4 regions of the Pseudomonas sp. NPDC085632 genome follow, and region 1 is predicted to be linked to each of the others. Evidence: predicted binding sites of a transcription regulator. Region 1 holds the regulator's gene; each other region holds the start of a gene.
The links. The regulator FliA, encoded in region 1, starts transcription of late flagellar genes. The targets are predictions, from matches to a motif close to CTAAAGTTTNNNNNNNNNNNGCCGNTAA.

Region 1 (4,364 bases):
ATAGTCTGCAGAAGGCAGGACAAGGCTCGGAAGAGGGCGTTCTGCTGGAGCCAAGCATGGCCGAGAAGCTGCAACGTTCGCTCATCGAAGCGGCGCAGCGTCAGGAAATGCAAGGTCAGCCGGTGATCCTCTTGGTAGCCGGCCCGATCCGCGCGATGCTCTCGCGCTTTGGCCGCCTCGCAGTCCCTGGGCTGCATGTGCTGGCCTACCAGGAAATACCGGACAACAAGCAAGTGACCATCGTTGCGACAGTAGGGCCCAACGGCTGAGGTAGTGGTTTATGCAAGTTAAGCGTTTCTTTGCCGCCGATATGCGTCAGGCCATGAAGCTGGTTCGTGATGAGCTGGGCGCTGATGCCGCCATCATTGGCAACCGCCGCATTGCCGGCGGTGTCGAGCTGACGGCGGCACTGGATTACAAGCTGTCGGCGCTGGCGCCACGGGTTCCGAACATGGAACTCGAAGATGAGCTGCGCAAGACCCAGTCGCGCATCGTCACCGCTCAGGCCGAGTTGAGCCTGCGTGGCGAAGCCGACGGCAACAGCAATCGCCAGATTTTCGCCGGGCTGCCGTTGACGGCCGGCCTGCCGTTGACCGCTGCTGAACCGCTGACCGAGCCGACTTACGCCGCTCCGGCGCGTCCGGCCCCGGCGCCTGCGCAGTCCTCCGGCGGTGTTGATCCGCGTGCCCTGGATTCGATGCGCTTTGAATTGAACAGCCTGCGCGAGCTGATGGAAGTCCAGCTCGGCACCCTGGCCTGGAATCAGCTGCAAGGCAGCCGTCCGGCGCAAGCCAACCTGTATCGTCGTCTGCAACGTATCGGCCTGTCCGGCCCGTTGTCGCGCGATCTGCTGGCGATGATCACTGATATCGAAGAGCCGCGTCAGGCCTGGCGCATGCTGCTCGCGCACCTGGCACGGATGATTGCCGTCCCGGAAGTCGAGCCACTGGAAGAGGGCGGTGTGATTGCCATGGTCGGCCCTGCCGGCATGGGCAAGACCACCACGCTGGCCAAACTGGCCGCACGCTACGTGCTCAAGTACGGCGCGCAGAATGTGGCGCTGGTGAGCATGGACAGTTTCCGTATCGGCGCGCAGGAACAACTGAAGACGCTGGGGCGCATTCTCAATGTGCCGGTGACTCACGTCGACCCGGGCCAATCGCTGGTGCAAGCGCTGGATCCACTGCTGCGCAAACGCGTGGTGTTGATCGATACTGCCGGCCTGCAAGCCAGCGATCCGGCCCTGCGCATGCAGCTCGAAAGTCTGGCCGGGCGTGGCATTCGCTCAAAAAATTATCTGGTCTTGGCAACCACCAGCCAGAAACAGGTTCTAACCGCCGCTTATCACAGTTACAAGCGTTGCGGGCTCGCCGGGTGCATCCTGACTAAACTGGATGAAACGGCCAGCCTTGGCGAAGTGTTAAGCCTGGCGATCAGTCATGAATTGCCGGTCGCGTACCTGACCGATGGCCCACGGATCCCGGATGATTTGCATCTGCCGCGCCGTCATCAATTGGTCAGCCGCGCCGTCAGCGTGCAAATGCAGGAAGAACCCAGCGAAGAAGCCATGGCCGACATGTTCGCTGATATCTATCACAGCCCGACCAAGCAGGTAGGCTGAGGTATTCATGAACAGTTTTTGTACCTACATCGATGGTCTGCCATGCATTGTTCCGGTTGTGAACGCGCAGCCAGTAATGTGGCCTCCGTCTATGCAAGACAAGGTAAAGAAATAACATGGGCAGCATGCATCCCGTACAGGTGATCGCGGTGACCGGCGGCAAAGGTGGCGTCGGCAAGACTAACGTGTCAGTGAACTTGTCCCTGGCGCTGGCAGAGCTTGGCCGTCGGGTCATGTTGCTGGACGCCGATCTGGGGCTGGCGAACGTCGACGTTCTGCTGGGGCTGACCCCCAAACGCACGCTGGCCGACGTCATCGAAGGCCGCTGTGAGCTGCGCGACGTTCTGTTGCAAGGCCCCGGCGGGATTCGCATTGTGCCGGCCGCGTCCGGCACCCAGAGCATGGTGCACCTGAGCCCGGCGCAGCACGCCGGCCTGATTCAGGCGTTCAGCGACATCGGCGACAATCTCGACGTGCTGGTGATCGACACCGCTGCGGGTATTGGTGACTCGGTAGTCAGTTTTGTTCGCGCAGCCCAGGAAGTGTTGCTGGTGGTCTGCGACGAGCCAACCTCGATCACTGATGCCTACGCACTGATCAAACTGCTTAACCGCGATTACGGCATGAACCGCTTCCGCGTCCTCGCCAACATGGCGCAGAGCCCGCAGGAAGGGCGCAATCTGTTCGCCAAGTTGACCAAGGTCACGGATCGTTTCCTTGACGTGGCCCTACAATACGTCGGCGCCGTGCCTTACGACGAAAGCGTGCGTAAAGCGGTGCAGAAGCAGCGTGCGGTGTACGAAGCCTTCCCGCGTTCCAAGTGCGCGCTGGCGTTCAAGGCGATCGCGCAGAAGGTCGATACCTGGCCGCTGCCCGCCAACCCGCGTGGCCACCTTGAGTTTTTCGTCGAGCGCCTCGTGCAGCAAACGGCAGGGCCCGTGCTATGACCGCAAGCGGTATGAACTACTACAAGAAGTCGGCACGTGACGCGCAGTACGAACTGATCGAGCGTTACGCGCCACTGGTCAAACGCATTGCCTATCACTTGCTGGCACGCTTGCCGGCCAGTGTGCAGGTTGAAGATTTGATCCAGGCCGGGATGATCGGCCTGCTCGAAGTCTCGACCAAATACGACGCCAGCAAAGGCGCCAGTTTCGAAACGTACGCGGGCATACGAATCCGCGGCGCGATGCTCGACGAAGTGCGCAAAGGGGACTGGGCGCCACGCTCGGTTCACCGCAATACCCGGATGGTGAGCGACGCGATTCGCTCAATTGAAGCTAAAACCGGCCGTGATGCTAAAGATCACGAGGTTGCGGCCGAACTCCAATTGAGTCTCGACGATTACTACGGGATTTTGAATGACACCTTGGGCAGTCGCCTGTTCAGTTTCGACGACCTGTTGCAGGACGGCGAACACGAAGGGCTGCACGAGGATGGCGCGAGTGCTCATCTTGAGCCGTCACGCGATCTGGAAGATGAACGTTTCCAGGCAGCGTTGGCGGACGCGATTGCCAATTTGCCGGAGCGTGAGCGACTGGTGTTGGCGCTGTACTACGACGAAGAGCTGAACCTCAAGGAGATCGGTGAAGTCCTTGGCGTCAGTGAATCGCGGGTCAGCCAGTTACACAGCCAGTGCGCGGCCCGTTTGCGGGGGCGTTTGGGGGAGTGGCGAGCGCGCTGAAGGCAGTGTGGGGACACTGCGAACGAGGCTGGTGCGGTGATGAACGGCACCGGTCTTGCTCTGTTGTGCTCCAGACAGTCTTCGAGTGCTGCGCCGATTGATTGAAGTGGCGCGTCCAGGTGCTGGGCGCGTTTAAGACTGCTTGGAGGTCGAATTGAACAAAGACATGAAAATCCTCATCGTTGATGACTTCTCAACGATGCGGCGGATCATCAAGAACCTGCTGCGTGATCTTGGGTTCACCAACACCGTCGAGGCTGACGATGGCGTGACTGCCATTCCAGTGCTCAACAGCGGCAGCATCGACTTTCTGGTAACGGACTGGAACATGCCGGGCATGACCGGTATCGACCTGCTGCGCCACGTGCGTGCCGATGAAAAACTCAAGCACCTGCCCGTGCTGATGGTGACTGCAGAAGCCAAGCGCGAGCAGATCATTGAAGCCGCTCAGGCCGGTGTAAACGGCTACGTCGTCAAACCTTTCACGGCTCAGGCGTTGAAAGACAAAATCGAGAAGATTTTCGAACGCATCGGCTGATGAACGCGCGGGGGAGCTATGGAGCATAACGAATCTTCACAGGGCGATTTCGAGTCGACCCTGAAAAAACACGCCGTCGAACTGGTCGAAAGCCTTGAAAAAGGCAGGTTCGGCGACGCTGTGCAACTGATCCATGAGCTCAATCAGACCCGTGACCGTGGCCTGTACCAGGAAGTGGGCAAGCTCACACGTGAACTGCACAGTGCGATCGTCAACTTCCAGATCGACCCGAACATGCCGCAGGCCGAGGAAGTGTCGCAAATCACCGACGCCACCGAACGCCTGGGCTATGTGGTCAAGCTGACAGAGGCCGCGGCCAACCGCACCATGGATCTGGTGGAAAGCGCCACGCCGGTGGTCAACAGTCTGGCTGATGAAGCCCAGACCTTGAGCGCCGATTGGGGTCGCTTCATGCGTCGCGAGGTCGGGGCTGAAGAGTTCCGCGAGCTGGCGCGCCGGGTCGACGGTTTTCTGTCACGCAGCAGCACGGACAACCGTGCGGTGTCGAGCAATCTCAACGA
Region 2 (4,364 bases), on a different contig from region 1:
GGCCGTACAGTCGTTGATCAACAGCGACGCAACGCTGGCCGTAACCTACGATCCCGATTGGTTGCAGTTGTGGACCGAGCGCTTCGGCGACCCGTTGCTGGATGCCGAAACCTTTCGCCTGACCGCCGCGCACACGCTGGCCGAAATCGGCAACAAGCCGCAATCGGTAGACGATGTTCAGGGGCAGTACATGGGGCTTTTGCGCTTCACTCCCGAAGGCTGGGCGGAAGTCGTGCGGCTGCGCGCCGAACTGTCGCCGCAGCAACGCGACAGCATGCACATGACCAACACCCTGCAACGCGTTATCGATGCCGGGCGTGTGCCGATTGAAGCTGTCGCCTACACCGGCGAATGGGGAGAGGTCGACTCCAGCGAAGACCTCTCGGTGTATCAATAAGGCGCCGGCGCCTTAACGGAACCGGTCAACCTCCTGACGCAGATCGGCAGCCAGCTTCTCCAGTTCCTTGGCAGTGACTGCCAGGTTGGATACCACTTCGCGCTGCTCACTGTTGGCCAATGCAATGCTCTGCAGATTACTGCTGAGCAAAGTAGCGGTGCTGCTCTGCTCCTGAGTCGCCGTGGTAATCGCGGCAAACTGCTGCCCAGCCGAACGGCTCTGCTCGTCAATACGCGCCAGCGCCGACGCCACATTAGCGTTACGCGACAAGCCTTCCTGCATCAGCACATTGCCCTGCTCCATGGTGCTGATGGCGTTGCCGGTTTCCTGCTGGATGCTGTGGATCATGCTGGAAATTTCATCCGTCGCCTGACGGGTACGCGAAGCCAGGCTGCGCACTTCATCCGCCACCACGGCGAAGCCGCGACCTTGCTCACCGGCACGCGCCGCTTCAATCGCAGCGTTGAGTGCCAGCAGGTTGGTCTGTTCGGCAATCGAGGTGATCACACCGACGATGCCGCCGATTTCCTGCGAGCGCTGACCGAGGGTGTTGATCACCGTGGCGGTGCTGTTCAAGGCGCCAGCGATTTGCTCCAGCGAGGACGACGCTTCTTCCATCGAGCTGCGGCCAATCTGCGTTTGCTGAGCATTTTCCTGGGCCAGACGCTGGGTCGCGCCCATGTTGTCGGCAATGTTCAGCGAGGTCGCGCTGAACTCTTCCACCGCACCGGCCATGCTGGTGATTTCGCCGGACTGCTGCTCCATGCCTTCGTACGCGCCGCCGGACAAACCGGACAGCGCCTGCGCACGGCTGTTGACCTCTTCCGAAGAACGGCGGATGTGCTCGACCATGGTCGACAGCGCCTGACTCATCTGGTTGAACGCGCGGGACAACTGACCGATTTCGTCATTGCTCGACACGTTCAGGCGCACGCTCAGATCACCGGCGCCCAAGGCTTCGGCCTGACGCACCAGATCGCTCAGTGGCGCCAGTTTGCTGCGCAGCAGCCAGACCACCGAACCGACCGCCAGCAACATCGCCAACAGGCTGCCAATGGCCAGTTGCGTACCAACGCTCCAGGTCACCGCGCGGATCTCGGTTTTCGGCATGCTCGCCACCACCGACCACGGGCCACCGTCGAACGGCACGGCAACGCTGTAGAAATCTTCGGACTTGTCGCCCCAGAACTGACCTTTGCCCGGCGTTTTCGCCAGACCGCTGATCACCGGAATCGCTTGATCCAGCGCCTGCACGCCCGCCGGCGGTACCAGCCATTTGTTCTGCTCATCCAGCAGTGCCAGGGAGCCTGTCTGGCCAATACGGAAACGCTTGAGGTTATCAAACTGGGCGTTCTGCGCGTCGGTGTAATCGAAACCAACGAACAGCACCGCAATCACCTTGCCGCTGCCATCGCGCACCGGGGTGTATTGGGTCATGTAGGAACGCTCGAACAACAAGGCGCGACCCACATAGCTCTGCCCTGCCATCAACTTCGCGTAGGCCGGGTGCGCGTGGTCGAGCAAGGTGCCGATGGCGCGAGTGCCGTCCTGCTTGGTCAGCGAGGTGCTGACCCGCACAAAGTCTTCGCCGCTGCGCACGAACAGCGTGGCGACGCCAGCCGTCATCTGCTTGAACTCGTCGACTTCCTTGAAGTTGTTGTTCAACACTTCGCTACCCAGATGCAGGCCCGGGGTCTGGGTGCCTGCCACCGTCACTGGCTCGCTCGGGTGAATGCTCAAACCCGCGCTGAAGCGCTTTTCGAACAACCCGCTCAGGCGCTGGGTGCTTTCACGCAGCGTGCCGTGGAAGGTGCTCAGTTGGTCGGCCAGCAGCCGCGCCTCACTGGCCAGATGCTCTTCACGGGTGGCGAGGTTGGCGGAATCCAGCGAACGCAGGGCGAACACCGTACTGCCACTGATGACAATCGCCAGTATCACAGCGAGCGCGAGGCCCAGCTGCGAGGCGATCCGAGCGCGAGGTTGAGACATGGACAGCTCCTGGCCGAGCCACGGGATCCTCCTTGATCTCGACTCGGATAATTTTCTAATAGTGGGGGTGGATCGTGGAGACCGGCACGACGGTTCCACTTGCTCATAGTCGGCGGTAAAACCGAATACTTGAGCGCGCAACGAGGGTATGGCGCAAGGCCGCCATTGTGGCGGCTCGAACGTTTCAGCTCAAGCGCGCGACCTCCGGCAGCTCCATGGCGCTGACTTCGCCTTGCAGGAAGTCGCTGAGGCGGCGCAAACGTTCACCTCCGGGACGGGTCTTTGGCCACACCAGGTAATAATTCAGTCCGCTGGCGACCGCGGTTGGCCATGGCAGGCTCAATCTTCCTTGCGCCACGTCTTCGGCAACCATCAACAAATCGCCCATCGATACGCCGTAACCGCGGGCCGCCGCGATCATGCCCAGCTCCAGCGTATCGAATACCTGTCCGCCCTTGAGTGAAACCTGATCGGACAGCCCCATATGCTCCAGCCAACTGCGCCAATCGCGACGGTCGGGCGTCGGGTGGAGTAATTCGGTGCAAGCCAGTCGAGCCAAATCCCATGGCTGATCATTCAGCAGGTTCGGCGCGCCCACCGGAATCAGCTCTTCAGGAAAGAGCAAGCTGGCCTCCCAGTCCGGCGGAAAATGCCCGTCACTCAACAGCACTGCGCAATCGAACGGCTCATCGTTGAAGTCCACCGAGTCCACATCCATCCAGGCGCTGGTCAGTTGCACTTCGTTGCCCGGCTGCAAGTGACGGAAACGACTAAGCCGCGCCAGTAGCCAGCGCATGGTCAAGGTCGACGGCGCCTTCATGCGCAGAATGTCGTCTTCGGCACGCAAGGTATTGCAGGCTCGTTCCAGAGCAGTGAAGCCTTCGCGGATGCCGGGCAACAGCAGGCGAGCCGCTTCGGTCAGTTGCAGGTTGCGTCCACTGCGGTGGAACAATCGGCAAGCGAAATGATCTTCCAGCGTCCGAATATGCCGACTCACCGCACTTTGAGTAATCGACAGCTCCTCAGCCGCACGGGTAAACGAGCTGTGCCGCGCCGCCGCTTCAAATGCGCGCAGGGCATACAAGGGAGGAAGACGACGAGACATACAGAAAGCTCCTATAGCGGGATGCAGCCAGTCTGACAAAATCTGCTCAAGATGAGTTTTAATCATGCGACCCATCCTTTTTATCCCTTTGTGCAAAGCCTGCCAAGCGCCGAGAATCGACGGTCTCCTGTTCCCTCTGAATCGAGTGGTGATGACCATGCAGCATCCTGTGCGTACCGAACTCTGGGCCATTCTGCGGCTGGCAGGGCCGTTGATCGCTTCACAGTTGGCGCACATGTTGATGGTGCTGACTGACACGTTGATGATGGCGCGCCTGAGTCCGGAAGCGCTGGCCGGTGGCGGTCTCGGCGCGGCGAGCTATTCGTTCGTGTCGATTTTCTGCATCGGTGTGATTGCGGCGGTCGGCACGCTGGTGGCGATTCGCAAGGGCGCCGGCGACATCATCGGCGCGGCGCGGCTAACCCAGGCCGGATTGTGGCTGGCGTGGTTGATGGCGCTGGGCGCCGGGTTGCTGCTGTGGAACCTCAAACCAGTGTTGCTGCTATTCGGCCAGACCGAAACCAACGTCAATGCCGCCGGGCAATTCCTGGTTGCCCTGCCCTTCGCCCTGCCCGGCTACCTGAGCTTCATGGCTTTGCGCGGGTTCACCAGTGCGATCGGTCGGGCGACGCCGGTGATGGTCATCAGTCTGGCCGGCACGGTGGCCAACTTCCTGCTCAACTATGCGCTGATCACCGGCATGTTCGGTCTGCCGAAAATGGGCCTGACGGGCATTGGCCTGGTCACGGCAATTGTGGCCAACTGCATGGCGTTGGCGCTGGCCTGGCACATTCGCCGGCATCCGGCCTATGACGCCTATCCCTTGCGTGAAGGCTTGTCGCGGCCAAACCGGCAGTACCTGAAAGAACTCTG
Region 3 (4,364 bases), on a different contig from region 1:
GCGCCGGTGAAAAATTCAGCCTGGAGCATGTTGTCGACGATAAACGCATGCAGACGCTCATCCCCGCCGGTGTAGTAGCGGTTCAGCTCGTTGCTGTTCGGCGTGGTCCAGCCATAGGCGTAGACCTGATCCATGTTCACTTTGGAATCGAGGTAACGAAAGTTCTGCCGTGCGGTGAAGACATCGTTGAAGCGATGTTCAAATTGGTAGCCGAACGATTGCTGATCACGCGAATAACCATCGACGCCCGGCTCGCCTTCGAAGAAGTGCGGCGAGATGCGGTTGCCGTTGCGCTGATGAATGGTGCCGTCGGCCGGTACACCGCCGTGGTAGCCGCCATCCGGATCGTGTTGCAGATAAGCCTGCAAGGTCAGCGAAGTGTCTTCACTGAAATCGATACTCAGCGTCGGCGCAAGGGCGAAGCGTTTTTCATTGTTGTGGTCGAACTGCGTGTCGGACTGATCGGTTAAGCCGATCAGACGATAGGCGATGCGCTTGTCGTCATCGACCGGGCCGCTGAAGTCAAAACCGACCCCGCGCTGCCCCTGCGTGCCGACCGTGGCTTGCACCTGATGGTAAGCCTCGTAGAGCGGTTTTTTGCTGGTCAGCGCCACCAGGCCGCCCGGCGAACTGCGACCGTACAGCACCGACGACGGTCCCTTGAGAATGTCGACGCGCTCAAGAAAATACGGATCGACCTGCATGGTGCTGTAAGTACCGCTGTCACCCATCGACTTGAGGCCGTCCAGGTAGATGTTGTCGACCGAGCCGTCGTTGAAACCGCGCATCGCCACGTAATCATAGCGATGGGTCGCGCCGTACGGATTGGTCAGCACACCCGGCGTGTACCGCATTGCCTGCGAGACAGTCTGCGAGCCTTGGTCATCCATTTGTTCGCGCGTGACCACCGACACGCTTTGTGAGGTTTCCAGCAACGCCGTACTGGTCTTGGTGGCGATCTGGCTGTGCGTGGCGTTGTAGCCATCCATGCTGCCCAATGCGTTGCCGAGGGCGAAACCTTTGATATCGGTGGTTGGCAGGGCCAGTGCTTCGGATTCAGCGAGCGGACGCAGGATGTAGCTGCTGCCATCCTGGCTGACCGCTTCCAGAGCAGCGCCGCCGAGCAAATGGCTCAGCGCCTGATCAGTCGAATAATCGCCCTGCACACCCGGCGATTGTCGGCCTTGAGTCTGCTGCGGGGTCATCGACAGCGTGATGCCAGCCTGACGGGCAAACTGATTCAGCGCCTCACCCAGCGGGCCCGCTGCAATGTTGTAGCGATGGCTGACTTCACGGGTCGCCGGATTATCCGCCATGCTCAAACCGGGCATCACACCAACGCCCAGCACCGTGGAAAAAAGCGCTGCCCGAACGGCGTGGCGCAACAGGCCTGATTCGGCAGTTAAATTCAGAGTGTTCTTACAGGTGGCGCGGACAGTCATTGTAGGTTTCCGTAGGAAGTCGCAAACGCTTGAGTTGAAGTGCTTACTGACTAAGCCGGACCTGCTGCGAAAACCCGCCAAAATAATTTCAGGCGACGCGCTCCAGCGTCACCCACCAGCGCGTGCGATAGCGCAATTGCACCGGCAACGTCTGCGGCAGAATCGCCAACAGCTTGTCGGTGTCTTCCAGGCGGAATACGCCGGACAAGCGCAGATCTGCCACCTCCGACGCGCAGTTCAGAAAGCCCTGACGATAACGCCCGACTTCAGCGATAAAGTCACCCAGACGCATGTTGCGCGTAACGATCAAGCCGTCGACCCAGGCGCCGGCATCCATAGCCAGCGGCGGTGCAAGGCGAACCCGATGGTGATCGATCAGATAACTTTGCCCGGCCAATGCTTCCACCAAAGTGCGCCCGGAGCGGATTGCAACCTGACCATGGGTGACGCTGAGCCGCGTGCAATCAGGCTCCTGACGCAGGCTGAATCGGGCATTGAGAGGTTCATAAGTCCCGTGACGGTTTTGTACACGCAGCGGCCGATCAGTCGGCGCGCCCTCGTCGGAGCCACCGCACGTAACAATGATTTCACCGCGCGTCAGTTTGATCAGCCGCTGCTGTGCGGTGTAATCCAGATCCACTGCACTCGCGGTGTTCAGTTCGATCCGCGTGCCATCCGGCAACTGAAAGCCGCGCCGCTCGCCCGTCGCCGTAGCGTAATCGGCGCTCCATTGCTGCCACGCGGCCGTGTCTTTGGCCAGCCATGCGGCGGAGCCCATCAGCAATGCGCCAGACAACAGCTTCAAGGCCTGTCGCCGGCCAAGACCCTGGGCACTGTTTTCCAGGGTGTTGAACGCCACTTGCGCACCGGGCACCGCACGCAGGTTATTGCTCAACTCGGCTTGCAGCGACTGCACCCGTTGCCAGGCCAGTTCGTGCTCATGGTGTTCGGCACGCCATTGTTCGCACTGACGATTCAAACGCGGGTTGTCATGGTTGTTGCGCAAACGCAGCAGCCAATGGATGGCTTGTTTGACCACGTGCTGCCGGGGTTCGGCGCGGCGACCGAGTGCGACGTTATCCACAGGCATCAGCTTTCGTACCTCAGCACGTAGCAGTGATACAGCGCATCGGCGACGTAACGCTCAACCGAACGCAAGGAAAGCCCCATCTGTTCGGCGATCTGCTTATGGGTCAAACCTTCGCAGTGCGCCAGCAGAAAGGCCTGACGCACTTTCGGCTTCAGTCCTTCAAGCATCCGCGCAATGCTCTCCAGCAGTTCGATCACCAGCGCGCGGGCTTCGGCGCTCGGCGTTTCGGCTTCGGGCAAATGGGCGATGGTTTCCAGATAGGCCCGTTCGATTTCTTTGCGGCGCCAATGGTCGATCACCAGGCCGCGCGCAATCGTGCGCAGGAAGGCGCGAGGCGCCTTGAGTTCGAAGCGTTCGGTGCGCTGCAGCAGGCGCAGGAAAGTGTCCTGCGCCAGGTCTGCCGCATCCGCCGCGTTGCCCAGCCGCGCGCGCAGCCAGGCGTTGAGCCAGCCGTGATGACTACTGTAAAGCGCCTGTACTGAAAACTCAGGTGAGGACATCAACGCCAACGTCACAAATGATAATTACTCGCATTGTCATCAAGGGTTACAGAATTTGCAACTGCCTCTCGAACATCGGCCCTGAAAAACGTCACGGCGATCGTTCTGGCACGCCGTTCGGCGGGAATCCGGCAGAAATGCCATCCATTTCCCGCGCAACCCTAAGATTTCTCCGACACGTGCCGACAGACTGGTGAGACATGCGTGCACCAAAGTAGAGCGGCCAGAAGAACGCTGCCTGCGCTGTACATGGAATGTTGCATCCGGAACGCATCCCCACTTTTGGCATAAGAAGTCCCATGAAATGAATCTCAAGTTCAGCCATAAAATCCTGTTGGCCGCCTCGGGCGTCGTGGTCCTGGCGTTCGCGCTGTTCACCCTCTACAACGACTATCTGCAGCGAAACACCATTCGCCAGAACCTTCAGTCCTCCGTGCAGCAGGCCGGTGATCTGACCGCCAGCAGCGTGCAGAACTGGATGAGCGGGCGGATTCTGGTGCTGGAAAACCTTGCGCAGAACGTTGCTCATCAAGGCAAGGACGCGGATTTCCCGGGTCTGGTCGATCAACCAGCGTTCACCTCGAACTTCCAGTTCACCTACGTCGGTCAGGCCAACGGTGTGTTCACCCAGCGCCCTGACGCGAAGATGCCGGACGGCTACGACCCACGTCAGCGCCCTTGGTACAAGCAAGCCGTTGCGGCGGACAAAACCATGCTGACGCCGCCGTACATGGCAGCGGTTGGCGGGTTGGTGGTGACCATCGCCATGCCGGTGAAAAAGAACGGCGAACTGCTCGGCGTCGTCGGGGGTGACCTGAGCCTGGAAACCCTGGTGAAGATCATCAACTCGGTGGACTTCGGTGGTCTCGGCCACGCGTTCCTGGTCAGCGCCGACGGTCAGGTGATCGTCAGCCCGGACAAAGATCAGGTCATGAAAAACCTGAAAGACATCTACCCGAACACCAGCGTACGCATCGAGAAGGGCAACCAGAACGTCGTGCTCAATGGCCAGGAACGTATTCTGTCGTTCACCCCGGTGAGCGATCTGCCGAATGCGCAGTGGTACATCGGTCTGTCGATCGATCGCGATAAAGCCTACGCTGCACTCAGCCAATTCCGCACCTCGGCGCTGATCGCGATGTTTGTTGCTGTGGCTGCGATTGCGCTGCTGCTGAGCCTGTTGATCAACGTCCTGATGCGTCCGCTGACCACCATGGGTCGTGCGATGCAGGACATTGCTCAGGGCGAAGGCGATCTGACTCGTCGTCTGGTGGTCGAGAGCAAAGACGAATTCGGTGAATTGGGCAGCGCATTCAACCAGTTCGTTGAACG
Region 4 (4,364 bases), on a different contig from region 1:
TGCCGTGGGTGATCAGCGAATTTCTCGGTAAATTCCCGCAGGTGCAACTTGAAGTCGTTCTGCTCAATCGCCGCGTCGATCTGGTCGGCGAAGGCTTTGATGTGGCGTTGCGCGTGCGTGAACATGGAGATGAGGACCCGTTGCTGGTCACCCGGCGTCTGCGCCAGGCGCAAATGGTCGTGGTGGCCAGCCCTGCGTTTATCCAGGGTCAAACGATTCACCATCCACAAGACTTGAAAACGCTGCCGGTGCTCGGCGCGCTGGAGGCGGATCGTCTGGTGCATGTGCGCTTGTTTGATCAACAGGGTGAAAGCTTTGAGTTGAACATGGAGGCACGCCTGGGCATCGACGACTTTATTGTGCGCAAAGCCTGCGTGCTGGCCGGTCAGGGTTTTACCTTGCTGCCGATGATGTACTGCGAAGAAGAACTGAGAAACGGCACCCTGGTGCAATTGCTGCCAGAGTGGTCGCTGCCTGGCGGCTGGCTGCAAGCGGTGTATCCGCATCGACGCGGGGTGATGCCGGCGGTGCGTGCCTGGATCGATCATCTGGTCGAGTCGTTCAATGCCTGTGGGGAGCGGTTGTTATGAGCAAGGGAAAGATGAACGAAGCCGACGTAGCGGCGTTCTGCCTGGCATTGCCGGGCGCTCGGGAAGATTACAAATGGGGCGGCGTGCGGGTGTTTTCGATTGCCGGCAACAAGATGTTTGCCTTGCAGGGACTGCGTGGCGACTCACTGGCATTCAAGGTCGACAAGGATCTGTTTCTCGGCCATTGCGACCGCCCGGGCATTCACCCGGCGCCTTATCTGGCGCGGGCGCAGTGGATCATCATGCACCCGCCCTACCCGTTGGGTGCTGAGGAATTGCGCGGGTTGTTGCAGCGCTCGCATCAATTGGTGGTGAGCAAGTTGCCGAAAAAGACCCAAATCGGATTATTGCTCTAACCCCGATCCCCCTGTGTAGGAGCTGCCGAAGGCTGCGATCTTTTGACTTTGATCTTTTAAAAAGCAAGATCAAGAGATCGCAGCCTTCGGCAGCGCCTACAAGGGTTTTGTGTAAGCTGTCAGAACAGGGTCAACAGGTTCGAACCGAGAAACAGCTGATCGATCCAGAACACCTGATGCAGCAGCACAATCACCCAGAACAGAATCTGAAACGACACCTTGCGTGTCTTGTGCCGGAACACTTGTTGAGCGATCAACGCGCCCGGCCAGCCGCCGGCCAGTTCCACAGCATGCAGGATGTTCTCTGGCGTGCGCCAGGCATCAGCGCGGGCCTTGCGCTTGTCAGCCCAGTACATGAAGAACGCCAGCACGCTGATGATCCCGTAAGCCGCCAACGGCACCCACGATATCCCGCGCAGCCACATCGACACTGAGCCGAACAACGGCAGCGCACAGACGACCAACAGAACCAGCAGTTTCAGCTTCAGATGCTGGAGGTTGTTGCCACCTGAAGGTCGCCCTTCAGGGCGGCGTGCGCGGGAATCACTCATGGCTTGGCCGCCGCCCAATCGATCCAGCCAAACTGCCACGTCGCCAGAATGACCAGACCAAACACGATCCGATACCAGGCGAACGCCGCATAGCTGTGGCTGGCGATGAACTTGAGCAAGCCGCGCACGGCGATCATGGCGAAGATGAACGCCGTGACAAAACCGATGGCGAACACCGGGAAGTCCGCCGGCACAAACAGGTGACGGTACTTGTAGCCCGAGTAGACCGCCGCACCGACCATGGTCGGCATCGCGAGGAAGAACGAGAACTCGGTGGCGGTCTTGCGCGACAGGCCGAACAGCAAACCGCCAATGATCGTCGAGCCGGAACGCGAGGTGCCGGGAATCATCGCCAGACATTGCGCAAAGCCAACCTTAAGGGCGTCTCTCCAGGTGATCTCATCGACCGTTTCCGCATGCACTTCATGCTGACGCTTTTCTGCCCACAACATGATGATGCCGCCCACGACCAGCGCGGTCGCGACGGTAATCGGGTTAAACAGGTACTGGTGAATCAGGTCGGCAAAAATCACCCCCAACACCACCGCCGGCAAAAAAGCGATCAGCAGGTTGGCGGTAAAACGCCGGGCGCTCGGCTGGGTCGGCAAACCGATGACCACGTCGAGAATCTTGCGCCGAAACTCCCAGACCACCGCGAGGATCGCGCCGAGCTGGATGATGATATTGAACGCCATGGCCCGTTCGCCGCCGAAATTCAGCAAGTCGGCAACAATGATCTGGTGTCCGGTACTGGAAATGGGCAAAAACTCCGTCAGCCCTTCTACAACTCCTAGTATCAGTGCCTGCAAGGCCGTCCAAAGATCCATCAATCCCCCAAAGAGCGATGCGCGCCGGCATGCCCCGATAGTATTTTTCTAGCGTTCACTGCGATCAGCGTAGCTGTTTATGGCTGTACCGATTCCGCACGCACAGGATCCACACGAAACGGTCAAAATTCCGTGAAATATCAATTTGGATTCAGGTTTTCACGCGCGGGGCCGAAATCCTAACAGACAAGCCTTAATAGCGCTGCCGCGTTATACGACTTGGGTCGCGTATGCCCGCTCACAAAATCGTGGTTGGATGCTGGCGGTCGTTTATTACAAGAAAAAGAATCCGGAGTGACAGCGTTATGAACAGCTTGCGCAGTGTGTCGATCAGCCGACGCTTGTGGCTCATCTTGATTGTGGCGGTGGTCATGTTGCTGACCTTGGGCATGTTGATGCTCAAGCAGATCCACGACGATCTCTATCACGCCAAAGCCCAGAAAACCCAGCACGTGGTACAGACAGCCAGCGGCTTGCTGACCTATTACCACGACCTCGAAACCGCCGGCACCCTGAGCAAGGACGCCGCGCAGAAACAGGCGTTGACGGCGATTCGCGGCTTGCGTTACGACCAGAGCGATTACTTCTGGATCAACGACCTCACCCCCGTGATGGTCATGCACCCGACCAACCCGAAACTCGAAGGCCAGAACCTCTCGGCGATCCGCGATCCGGACGGTTTTGCGGTGTTCAACGAAATGGTCGCCATCGCCAAGGCCAAAGGTGCCGGCATGGTCGACTACCGGTGGCCGAAACCGGGCGCCAGCGAGCCGGTGGCCAAGACCTCCTACGTCAAACTGTTCGAACCGTGGGGCTGGGTGCTCGGCTCCGGGGTTTACGTCGACGATGTGCAGGCGGAATTCCAGGGCCAAGTGATCAAGGCTACGGTCATCGGTCTGGCGATTGCCGTGATCATGGCGCTGCTGGTGATCCTGATCGCGCGCAGCATCGTCCGTCCATTGCAGGAAACCGTGAACGCGATGGCCAACATCGCCAGCGGTGAAAGCGACCTGACCCGCAGCCTCGATACCCACGGCAAAGATGAAGTGACTGAACTGGCGCATCACTTCAATGCCTTTACCGCCAAGCTGCGTCGGGTGATCGGTGACCTCCAGGTATCGGCGAGCGCCTTGGGCCAGTCGTCCAGCGAACTGGGTAACGACGCTTCGCAGGCCCAGCAGCGCAGCCAGCAGCAGTCGCAGCAGATGGAACTGGTGGCCACGGCGATCAACGAAGTGACTTACGGCGTGCAGGATGTGGCGAAGAACGCGGAGCACGCCGCCGCCGAAATGCGCGATGCCGAAGCGCAGGCGCAACAGGGCCAGATCAACATTGACGGCAGCCTGCAGCAGATCGACAAGCTGTCCGGCACCATCGATCAAGCGGTTGAAGTGATTCGCACGCTCGCCGCCGAAAGCACACAGATCGGCAGTGTGCTGGAGGTGATTCGCTCGATTGCCGAGCAAACCAACCTGCTCGCGCTCAACGCCGCGATCGAAGCGGCGCGGGCCGGTGAGCAAGGTCGCGGGTTTGCCGTGGTGGCGGATGAAGTACGCCTGCTGGCGCAGCGCACGCAGAAGTCGACGGCGGAAATCCAGTCGATGATCGAACGCCTGCAGAACCATTCCGAAGCCGCCGTGAAGGTGATCGGCGACAGCAGCAAGGCATCGCAACTGACCATCGAGCAAGCCGGGCTGGCCGGTGCCAGCCTGAACGCCATCGGCCAGGCGCTGCGCAATCTCAATGGTCTCAACGCGTCGATTGCCAGCGCCACGCTGCAACAGGCGCATGTCGTCGAAGACATCAATCAGAACGTCACCCAGGCGGCGGGGCTCTCGCACAGCACGGCGATCGCGGCCGAGCAATCCAGCGCAGCCAGCGTACGGCTCGGCCAATTGAGCGAACAACTCAACAGCCTCCTGCGCCAGTTCCGCGTCTGACCATGTAACTCTGGTGAGCCCACCCCTCACCCCAGCCCTCTCCCGGAGGGAGAGGGGGCCGACCGAGGTGTCTCAAGCTATACGTCGACCTGAAAAATCG

Region 2: ACIF4X_RS24820 (methyl-accepting chemotaxis protein) is a predicted target of FliA. The motif match lies at 2,493-2,520, and genes of this name have one in related genera.
Region 3: ACIF4X_RS03425 (methyl-accepting chemotaxis protein) is a predicted target of FliA. The motif match lies at 3,194-3,221, and genes of this name have one in related genera.
Region 4: ACIF4X_RS01415 (methyl-accepting chemotaxis protein) is a predicted target of FliA. The motif match lies at 2,475-2,502, and genes of this name have one in related genera.

Annotation. Positions count from the first base shown of each region.
Region 1 covers NZ_JBITSX010000029.1:50,338-54,701, reverse strand. Annotated here, with positions in the region: gene flhA (flagellar biosynthesis protein FlhA) at 1-269, shown strand, start outside; gene flhF (flagellar biosynthesis protein FlhF) at 281-1,621, shown strand; gene fleN (flagellar synthesis regulator FleN) at 1,738-2,568, shown strand; gene fliA (RNA polymerase sigma factor FliA) at 2,565-3,305, shown strand; gene ACIF4X_RS18535 (chemotaxis response regulator CheY) at 3,472-3,843, shown strand; gene ACIF4X_RS18530 (protein phosphatase CheZ) at 3,862-4,364, shown strand, end outside.
Region 2 covers NZ_JBITSX010000053.1:12,577-16,940, forward strand. Annotated here, with positions in the region: gene ACIF4X_RS24815 (phosphocholine cytidylyltransferase family protein) at 1-397, shown strand, start outside; gene ACIF4X_RS24820 (methyl-accepting chemotaxis protein) at 410-2,386, opposite strand; gene ACIF4X_RS24825 (LysR substrate-binding domain-containing protein) at 2,571-3,491, opposite strand; gene ACIF4X_RS24830 (NorM family multidrug efflux MATE transporter) at 3,649-4,364, shown strand, end outside.
Region 3 covers NZ_JBITSX010000002.1:366,762-371,125, reverse strand. Annotated here, with positions in the region: gene ACIF4X_RS03440 (TonB-dependent siderophore receptor) at 1-1,442, opposite strand, end outside; gene ACIF4X_RS03435 (FecR domain-containing protein) at 1,531-2,532, opposite strand; gene ACIF4X_RS03430 (sigma-70 family RNA polymerase sigma factor) at 2,532-3,032, opposite strand; gene ACIF4X_RS03425 (methyl-accepting chemotaxis protein) at 3,337-4,364, shown strand, end outside.
Region 4 covers NZ_JBITSX010000001.1:328,625-332,988, forward strand. Annotated here, with positions in the region: gene ACIF4X_RS01395 (LysR substrate-binding domain-containing protein) at 1-590, shown strand, start outside; gene ACIF4X_RS01400 (MmcQ/YjbR family DNA-binding protein) at 587-946, shown strand; gene ACIF4X_RS01405 (DUF1294 domain-containing protein) at 1,066-1,497, opposite strand; gene ACIF4X_RS01410 (undecaprenyl-diphosphate phosphatase) at 1,494-2,324, opposite strand; gene ACIF4X_RS01415 (methyl-accepting chemotaxis protein) at 2,630-4,264, shown strand.